2 linked regions of the Niveibacterium microcysteis genome follow. The protein of the gene in region 2 interacts with the protein of the main gene of each other region in a pairwise test. Links are inferred from orthologs where the notes say so. Each region holds a gene or a part of one and is shown on either strand. Other genes may lie near its edges.

Evidence for each region. The genes of interacting proteins can lie anywhere in the genome.
Region 1: the proteins of cysK (region 2) and cysE interact in binary tests that used the Escherichia coli proteins (3 or more experiments, as listed by UniProt). The link is inferred for Niveibacterium microcysteis from one-to-one orthologs.

The regions. Positions count from the first base shown.
Region 1 is NZ_CP071060.1:2,554,128-2,559,953, reverse strand. The notes cover bases 367-3,129. They hold cysE (serine O-acetyltransferase), read left to right. Parts: upstream 367-1,251; coding sequence 1,252-2,007; downstream 2,008-3,129. Other genes in these bases: JY500_RS11545 (cysteine desulfurase family protein), read left to right, coding at 2,637-3,129; iscR (Fe-S cluster assembly transcriptional regulator IscR), read left to right, coding at 2,131-2,628; JY500_RS11560 (RNA methyltransferase), read left to right, coding at 452-1,204. Outside these bases: JY500_RS11565 (inositol monophosphatase family protein), read right to left, coding at 1-357; more of JY500_RS11545, read left to right, coding at 3,130-3,785; JY500_RS11540 (IscS subfamily cysteine desulfurase), read left to right, coding at 3,828-5,039; Fe-S cluster assembly scaffold IscU, read left to right, coding at 5,061-5,465; iron-sulfur cluster assembly protein IscA, read left to right, coding at 5,473-5,796.
Region 2 is NZ_CP071060.1:4,305,200-4,309,033, reverse strand. The notes cover bases 1-2,825. They hold cysK (cysteine synthase A), read left to right. Parts: upstream 1-838; coding sequence 839-1,813; downstream 1,814-2,825. Other genes in these bases: JY500_RS19500 (helix-turn-helix domain-containing protein), read left to right, coding at 2,818-2,825; epsC (serine O-acetyltransferase EpsC), read left to right, coding at 1,872-2,825; JY500_RS19515 (rhodanese-like domain-containing protein), read left to right, coding at 275-802; JY500_RS19520 (sulfate ABC transporter substrate-binding protein), read left to right, coding at 1-49. Outside these bases: more of epsC, read left to right, coding at 2,826-2,834; more of JY500_RS19500, read left to right, coding at 2,826-3,084; JY500_RS19495 (family 2A encapsulin nanocompartment shell protein), read left to right, coding at 3,184-3,834.

The DNA.
Region 1 (5,826 bases), 1.7 Mb from region 2 along the record:
GCGGGTCGGGTCGTACACAACGCCGTGCTGCACGACGCCGGCTTGCGCATACGCAATCGACACGGCGTACTGCGGAAAACCATGGATGAAGTTGGTCGTGCCATCAAGAGGATCGATGATCCACTGGTGCTCGCTCTCGCCGAGGGCGCCGGACTCCTCTGCTAGAATTGCGTGGTCCGGATAGGCTTCACGGATCGTCTCGATGATCGACGCTTCGGCTGCGCGATCGACTTCGGTAACGAATTCGTTGGGCTGTTTGGTGCGTACCTCGACTTGGTCGAGATCCATCGATGCGCGGTTGATGATGCCGGCCGCGCGGCGCGCTGCCTTGACGGCGATGTTGAGCGTCGGGTGCATGAAGTGCGTCTGCCTTGCTGCGGCGTGAGCCGCTTGGTCGTCGGCCCGCAGCGAACGGCGGGCTATTCGAATTCGTAAAACCCTACATTCTACTATGACTGAGCCTTTGGCGCTGCGCCGGATTCGTGTTGTTCTATCGCGCCCCAGTCATCCGGGCAATATTGGCGCGGCAGCGCGAGCGATGAAGACGATGGGACTGCATCAGCTTGTGCTGGTGTCGCCCAAGGAATTCCCGAGCGCCGAGGCGACCGCGCGCGCGTCCGGTGCGACCGACGTGCTTGAAAATGCGCGTGTCGTCGATAGTTTGGAAGAGGCGCTGGCTGGTACGGTGATGGCTGCAGCATTCACCTCTCGGATCCGCGAAATGTGCGCTGCGCCGCGGTGGGCGAGTGAGGCTTCCGGCGAGTTGCTGTCGTTTGCAGGGCAAGGTGATGTGGCCATTGTGTTCGGCAATGAAACCTTCGGGCTGTCGAACGAAGAAGTGATGCTGTGCCAGCGTGCGGTGACCATTCCCGCCAATCCGGAATACGCGTCGCTGAACCTTGGGGCCGCAGTGCAGGTAATCGCGTACGAGTTACGGCGAACTGCGCTTGAAGGGCGGTTGGCGCCGCTGCCGCAGGCCTTGGGTGAGGTGGCGCCGCATGAGGACGTTGAGCGACTGATCGCACATTTTGAACGTGCAATGATTGCGTCCGGCTTTCTGGACCCGGATAAGCCGCGCCGTTTGATTCCCCGTCTTCGTCGGCTCTTTGGTCGTGCGGCCGTCGAGCGGGAGGAAGTCGCGATCCTCCGCGGCATGCTCGCGAGTTTTGAGCCTAAAGTTGACCGGAATACTCGGGATTTCTAGCATTTCACCTCGAACCGTATTTGTACTGAAACCTGACAGGAAGCCCCATGTTTGCGCGATTGCGTGAAGACATCGCCAGCGTTCTCGAACGCGACCCCGCCGCCCGTTCGCGCTGGGAGGTGCTGACCTGTTACCCGGGTGTGCACGCGCTGATCTACCACCGGGTTGCGAACGCACTCTGGCGGCGAGAGTTTCACTGGGCTGCGCGGTTTGTGTCGCAGATTTCGCGTTGGCTCACCGGAATCGAGATCCATCCTGGGGCGCGGATTGGGCGGCGTGTGTTCATCGATCACGGCATGGGTGTTGTGATCGGCGAAACGGCTGATATTGGCGACGACTGCACGATTTATCAGGGCGTCACGCTCGGTGGTACCTCGCTCTACCGCGGTACGAAACGTCACCCAACGCTTGAAGCGGGTGTCGTGATCGGTGCGGGAGCGAAGGTGCTGGGCGGCTTTACGGTTGGGGCTGGCGCCAAGGTCGGTTCGAACGCGGTGGTGGTGAAGCCCGTTCCGGCCGGGGCTACGGCGGTAGGTAACCCGGCCCGGATCATCGAGTCGGCGCGCGACCAGGCGCGAGAAGAGAAGGCCATGGAGATGGGCTTCTCCGCCTACGGGGTGACGCAGAACATGGACGACCCGGTATCCAAGGCGATGCACGGTCTGCTGGATCATGCGGTTGAGACCGACCGACGCTTCGAGGTGCTGGTAGCGCGACTCAAGGCGGCTGGCTTCGACCTGGATGCCGACGTTGCTGCCTGCGACCGTTTCGATCCGAACCAGCTCTCGAAGATGGTCGATTAAGGCTCCCGCGGTGCCCTAATGTTGACTGATTTGATCAGGAATTGTATTCTTGAGTAAATCGATCAACTATTGAGGTCGTGTCCCGCCGATGTGTGCAGGGGCCGACTGGTGCGGGAACGAACGATGAGACTGACAACCAAGGGGCGTTTTGCGGTGACCGCGATGATCGACCTCGCGCTGCGCGAGGGCGATGGCCCGGTGACTTTGTCAGGGATCAGTGAGCGTCAGCGCATCTCACTTTCCTATCTTGAGCAGCTCTTCGGCAAGCTTCGCCGCCATAACCTGGTGGCCAGCGTTCGCGGGCCCGGCGGCGGCTACTGTTTGGCCCGGCCAGCACCCGAGATTTCGGTCGCGGACATCATCTTCGCCGTTGATGAGCCGCTCGATGCAACGCAGTGCGGTGGCAAGGAGAATTGCCAGGACGAGCACCGCTGCATGACGCACGACCTCTGGACGAATCTGAACAAGCGCATGTACGAGTATCTGCACTCGGTTACGCTGGGCACGCTGGTTTCGCAGCAGCGCGCGCGGGCCGAAGGTCAGCAGGTCCTGCACGATGAGCGTGCCTGTATCGCTAAGGGCAAGCAAAAGCTCAAGCCGGAGGCGATTGCCCCCGCCTGATCGCTGCCATGTTCGCTCCGACCTACCTCGATCACAACGCCACCACGCCGCTCGATCCGCGCGTGCGCGAAGCGATGTTGCCTTACCTTGACGCGCGCTTCGGCAACCCGTCGAGCCGGCACGAGTATGGTCGGCAGGCGAGGGCGGCGGTCGATCGTGCGCGTGAGCAAGTTGCCGCTGCTGTTGGCGCGCATCCGACAGAAGTGGTCTTTACCTCCGGCGGTTCAGAGGCAAATAACCTCTTCATCAAGGGCGCCGCTGCGCAGATGAAACCGGGGCTGATCGTTGTTGGCGCTTCGGAGCATCCGTGCGTTCGTGAGCCCGCACGCCAGCTTGAACGATCGGGCTGGCGCCGCGAGACGGCACTCATCGACGGCTCGGGTCGGATTCGTGCGGACGTGTTTGCCGAGCTGATGAAGCAATCGCCGAGACTTGTGTCGGTGATGGCGGCAAACAACGAGACCGGCGTCTTGCAGGAAATTGACAGGCTTGCAGCGGAGGCGCGCGCCGCTGGCGCGCTGTTTCACACCGATGCGGTGCAGGCGCTGGGCAAAATGCCGATTTCGTTCAGGGCTCTCGCGGTGAGCGCAATGACGATCTCGTCGCACAAGATCCACGGCCCCCTTGGCGCTGGCGCTTTGGTGCTGGACAAGCGTGTTGAGCTTGCGCCGCTGGTTGCCGGCGGTGGCCAGGAGCGTGGCTTGCGTTCTGGGACCGAGAACGTCGCGGCGATTGTTGGCTTTGGTGCAGCAGCGGAACTCGCGGTGGCAGAGTTGAACGAATGGACGTCGCGTGCTGCACGACAGCGCGACGCACTTGAAGCGTCGCTTCTGAGCCTGGGGGCGTGGGTATTTGGTGCTGGCGCTGCGCGCCTTCCGAACACGGCGTTTTTCGCGTTCGACCATGTCGACGGCGAAACGCTGGTGGCGAAACTGGATCGTGCGGGTTTTGCGGTTGCGAGCGGGTCGGCCTGCTCCAGCGCAGATCCGCGGCCGTCGGCAACGCTGCTGGCGATGGGTGTAGAGGATGAAGTTGCGCGTGGCGCAATCCGGGTGAGCCTCGGGCGCGACACGCAGGATGAGGCGCTGGCCCGATTCGTGAAAACGTTGGGCGAAACGCTGCAAGGCTTAAGAACGCTCTCCGCCGTGGCGGTCTGAGTATATGAGTGATGCGGGTCCGGCCCGCCTGGAGTGGACGCAATGCTGAAGTTTCCGATCTACCTTGATTACTCTGCGACGACGCCGGTGGATCCGCGCGTGGCGGCCAAGATGATTCCGTACCTGACGGAGCATTTCGGCAATCCGGCGAGCCGCTCGCATGCCTTTGGCTGGGAGGCCGAACGTGCGGTGGAAGAAGCGCGCGAGCAGGTGGCTGCGCTGGTTAACGCCGACCCGAAGGAAATCATCTGGACGTCTGGCGCGACCGAGTCGAACAACCTGGCGATCAAGGGCGCCGCGCACTTCTATGCGGGCAAGGGCAAGCACCTGATTACGGTGAAGACGGAACACAAGGCGGTGCTGGACACCACCCGTGAGCTTGAGCGTCAGGGCTTCGAGGTGACCTACCTCGATGTGCAGGACAACGGTTTGATCGACCTGGAGCAGTTCAAGGCGGCGATTCGCCCGGACACGATCGTGGTTTCCGTGATGTTCGTGAATAACGAGATCGGCGTTGTGCAGCCGATCGCCGAGATTGGCGAGATCTGCCGCGAGCGTGGAATCGTCTTCCATGTGGACGCCGCGCAAGCGACCGGCAAGGTGGAAATTGACCTTGAAAAACTGAAGGTCGACTTGATGTCGTTCTCAGCGCACAAGACTTACGGCCCGAAGGGCATCGGCGCGCTGTATGTGCGTCGCAAGCCGCGCGTTCGCCTTGAAGCGCAGATGCACGGCGGTGGGCATGAGCGCGGTTTGCGTTCCGGCACATTGGCTACGCACCAGATTGCAGGTATGGGTGAAGCGTTCCGTATTGCGCGCGAAGAGATGGCAGCGGACAACGCCCGCATCGGCAAGCTGCGCGACCGCTTGCTAAAGGGCCTGTCGGATATCGAAGCGACCTACGTCAATGGCGACATGGTTCAGCGTGTGCCGCACAACCTGAACATCAGCTTTGCTTACGTCGAAGGCGAGTCGATGATCATGGCGGTCAAGGATCTCGCGGTGTCGTCGGGCTCGGCCTGTACCTCGGCGTCGCTGGAGCCTTCGTACGTGCTGCGCGCCTTGGGGCGCAATGACGAGCTGGCGCATAGCTCGATCCGTTTTACGATCGGCCGTTTCACGACCGAGGAAGAGATCGACTACACGATCGATCTGCTGCACAAGAAGATCGGCAAGCTTCGTGAGCTGTCCCCACTGTGGGAAATGGTTCAGGAAGGCATCGATCTCAACACGGTCCAATGGGCCGCGCACTGAAGAATACTGAGGAGTACGAAGATGGCCTATAGCGAAAAAGTTCTGGATCACTACGAGCATCCGCGCAATGTTGGCTCGTTCGGCAAGACCGAAGCCGGCATCGGTACCGGCATGGTTGGCGCGCCGGCCTGCGGCGACGTGATGAAGCTCCAGATCAAGGTCAACCCGGAAACCGGTGTGATCGAAGATGCGAAGTTCAAGACCTACGGTTGTGGCTCGGCGATTGCGTCGTCGTCGCTGGTAACCGAATGGGTCAAGGGCAAGACGCTCGACCAGGCCCTTGATATCCGCAACACACTGATCGCTGAAGAACTTGCGCTCCCGCCGGTTAAAATCCACTGCTCGATTCTTGCTGAAGATGCGATCAAGGCGGCTGTGGAAGACTACCGTCAAAAGCATGCAGAGGCGTCGCCCAAGGCCGACTGAGGAAATCATGGCTGTCACGTTGTCTGAAAGCGCTGCAAAACATGTCGCCAACTTTCTTGCCCGGCGCGGCAAGGGGGTCGGTGTGCGGCTTGGGGTGAAGACCTCAGGCTGTTCCGGCATGGCCTACAAGCTCGAATACGCCGATCAGGCCGACGAGGCCGATATCGTGTTCGAGAGCCATGGTGTGAAGGTTCTGGTGGACCCGAAGAGCCTGCCGTACATCGATGGCACTGAGCTGGATTTTGTCCGCGAGGGTCTTAACGAGGGGTTCAAGTTCAACAACCCCAACGTCAAGGACCAGTGCGGTTGCGGCGAGAGTTTCAACGTCTGAGCCTGGCCTTGCCTGACCGGCGCGACGCCG
Region 2 (3,834 bases):
GACGCACTTCGCCGACGGAGGCGTGTTCGATCAGATCTACGGCAAGTAATCCTGATTGCCCCTGGCACAAGCGGCCCGGCATTTGCCGGGCCGTTTTCCGTTTACCGCGTCCGTCGTGGGCGAATCCCATATCGCGAATATGGGAATGAACGGAAATTGACTAAGCACTGGAATTTTTCTTGGTTCGCGTGTGAGCGCTGCGCGCCTACGCTTTCTCCATCGCGCGCTCGCCGCGCTGAACGCCCCGCCTGGCGGGCGATTCGTGGAGGAAGACATGGCCCTCATCGCAACATCCCAAACCAGCCCGCTTGCCGCGAACGGCTTTCGCGCGACCGCAAGCGGTTCAGAACCGTCGGCCGCTGCCGAAGCGATCCTTGAGCGTGCGCGTGCCGCGGCGCGAGACGCCGGCCTGCCCTATGCGGGGCGGGTTACGCCGCAGGAGGCCTGGGCGCTATTCAGCGAAGGTGCCGCGCTGTTGGTCGACGTACGTACCGCAGAAGAACGCAAGTTCGTTGGTCATGTGCCCGAGACGCTGCATGTGGCGTGGATGACCGGCACCTCGCTTATCCGCAATCCGCGCTTCGTGCGCGAGCTCGAAAGCAAGACAGGCAAGAGCGCCGTGGTGCTGCTGCTGTGCCGCAGCGGCAAGCGTTCGGCCGACGCCGCCGAGGCCGCCGCGAAGGCGGGCTTCGCCAACGTATTCAACGTCCTCGAAGGCTTTGAGGGCGATCTCGATGCCTCGCAGCAGCGCGGCCGCGTTGGCGGTTGGCGCCTGCACGGTCTGCCTTGGGTTCAGGACTGAACGATTCGCGGATTCCCGCCATTTCTGGAGCGCAACATGTCGAACTGGTTTGCTGATAACTCCCTGTCCATTGGACGTACGCCGCTGGTCAAACTCAACCGCCTCCTCGACGGCGCGCCGGCCACGGTGCTGGCAAAGATCGAGGGCCGCAACCCGGCCTACTCCGTTAAGTGCCGCATCGGCGCAGCACTGATCTGGGATGCCGAGAAGCGTGGGCTGCTCGGGCCGGGCAAGGAGCTGGTCGAACCGACCAGCGGCAACACCGGGATCGCGCTGGCGTTTGTCGCCGCGGCGCGCGGTATTCCGCTCACGCTGACGATGCCTGAGACGATGAGCATCGAGCGTCGCAAGCTGCTGCTTGCCTATGGTGCGAAGCTGGTGCTGACCGAAGGCGCGAAGGGCATGAGTGGCGCGATCGCGAAGGCCGAGGAAATCACTGCATCCGATCCGAAATACGTGCTGCTGCAACAGTTCAAGAACCCGGCCAATCCGGCGATTCACGAGGCTACGACGGGCCCGGAGATCTGGCAGGACACCGAGGGCGCGATCGACATTCTGGTCTCGGGTGTCGGCACTGGCGGCACGATCACCGGCGTAACGCGCTACATCAAGGGTACGCAGAAGAAGGCGATCCAGTCGGTTGCCGTGGAGCCTGCCGCCAGCCCGGTCCTGACGCAGACGCGCAATGGCGAGCCGCCCAAGCCTGCGCCGCACAAGATCCAGGGTATCGGCGCGGGCTTTGTGCCGCAGGTGCTGGATCTGTCGTTGGTGGACTCGATTGAGCAGGTCAGCAACGAAGAGGCGGTGGAGTACGCGCGGCGCCTTGCCCGCGAGGAGGGAATCCTCTCCGGCATCTCTTGCGGCGCGGCGGCGGCCGTTGCGGCCCGCCTGGCGAAGAAGCCCGAGAACGAAGGCAAGACGATCGTGGTCGTGCTGCCGGATTCGGGTGAGCGCTATCTGAGCTCCATCCTGTTTGACGGCGTCTTCGACGCGAGCGGGTTGCCCGTATGAGAGCCCGTCCTCGGCCCTCGAAGGGCGGCAGTCGCGCAACAGCGAAGAGGGCTGCACGATGAGCGACGAGGCCACCGTTTCCGCGCATCTGCTCAGCGCGCAGCCCAACTGGGACCTCGATCGCGTGGTCGCAGGGCTGCGTGAGGCTCGCGACACCTGGCGTACCGCGCAGCGGCGCGGGCGCGATTTCGGCGGACGGGAGCTTCCCTCGCGCAGCGCCCTCAACGAGATCGCCGCTGCGCTGTGCGGTGCGCTGTTTCCGATGCGCCTCGGGCCCGCCGATCTGCGCCAGGAGAGCGAGGACTTCTACGTCGGCCACACGCTGGATGCGGCCCTCAACAGCTTGCTCGCGCAGGTGCGGCTGGAGCTCAAGTACGCCGCGCGTGAAGCACCGTCCAGCCCGACCGAGCTGGAATTGCGTGCGGTTGAAATCGTGCGCAGTTTTGCCGGCCAGTTGCCCGCGGTGCGCCGCCTGCTCGATACCGACGTGACCGCAGCGTTCAACGGCGACCCGGCAGCTCGCAGCGTGGACGAAGTGCTGCTTTGCTACCCCGGCGTGCTGGCAGTGATTCATCACCGCCTGGCACACCAGCTCTATCGACTGGGTGTGCCGCTCATCGCCCGAATCGTGTCGGAAATCGCACACTCGGAGACAGGGATCGACATCCATCCCGGCGCAACGATTGGCGAAAGCTTCTTTATCGACCACGGCACCGGTGTCGTGATCGGCGAAACGGCAGTGATTGGTAATCGCGTGCGTCTATCTCAGGCTGTGACTTTGGGCGCCAAGCGCTTCGAGCAAGACGCGGACGGCAACTTGCTCAAAGGCGCCCCGCGTCATCCGGTGGTCGAAGACGACGTCGTGATCTACGCCGGCGCAACCATCCTTGGTCGCATCACGATCGGCAAGGGCTCGTCGATCGGCGGAAACATCTGGCTCACGCGCAGCGTGCCACCGGGTAGTCATGTAACGCAGGCTAACACGCGGCAGGAAGTGATCAACGATGGCGCGGGAATCTGACACAGCACTCGATGCAGCCCTCTTTGGCCGCGCCGTGCGGCTACTGCGTGGCGAGCGTGGTTGGTCGCAGGAGTTGCTCGCCGAGAAGGCTGACCTCAACCGCACCTACGTGGGTGAGGTGGAGCGCGGCGATGTGGTGCCCTCAATTCTCACTGCGGCAAAGCTTGCCGACGCCTTCGGTGTGCGGCTCTCGATCGTGATGGCGCGTTGTGAGTCCTTGGCTCGGCCCCGCGAGTACACACACTTTTGATGGCGATAGGCGGTTGAGACGGTCAAGGCCGTGTTGCAAGGTGAGTGATTGGAAATTTAGTGCAGTTCATTTCAAGATTTTGCATAAGGAGTAGCGTTCATGGCTGACCACCAAAGCATCCCGACCGCGCTGGGCGATAACGCCGCCCGCCAGTTGGCGAATGCCACGAAGACCGTCCCGCAACTGTCGGTAATTTCGCCGCGTTGGCTGGTCCATCTGCTGCAGTGGCTGCCGGTCGAAGCGGGTATCTACCGGCTGAACAAGGTCAAGAATCCGGCCAATGTGCAAGTCGCCTGTTCGCAGCGTGATGAATCGGAACTGCCGCAGACCTTCGTCGACTACGAGGAACAGCCGCGCGAGTACTTCCTTAATGCGGTGACGACGATCCTCGATGTCCATACCCGCGTATCGGATCTCTACAGCAGCCCGCATGACCAGATCAAAGAGCAGCTTCGCCTGACGATCGAGACGATCAAGGAACGTCAGGAATCCGAGCTGATCAACAACCCCGATTACGGTCTGCTCGCCAACGTCGCTGAAGAGCAGCGCGTGTTCACGCTGACCGGCGCGCCGACGCCGGACGACCTGGACGAACTGATTACCAAAGTCTGGAAAGAGCCTGCCTTCTTCCTGACCCACCCGCTGGCGATTGCCGCCTTTGGCCGCGAGTGCACCCGCCGTGGCGTGCCGCCGCCCACCGTCAGCCTGTTCGGGTCGCAGTTCTTGACCTGGCGTGGCATCCCGCTCATT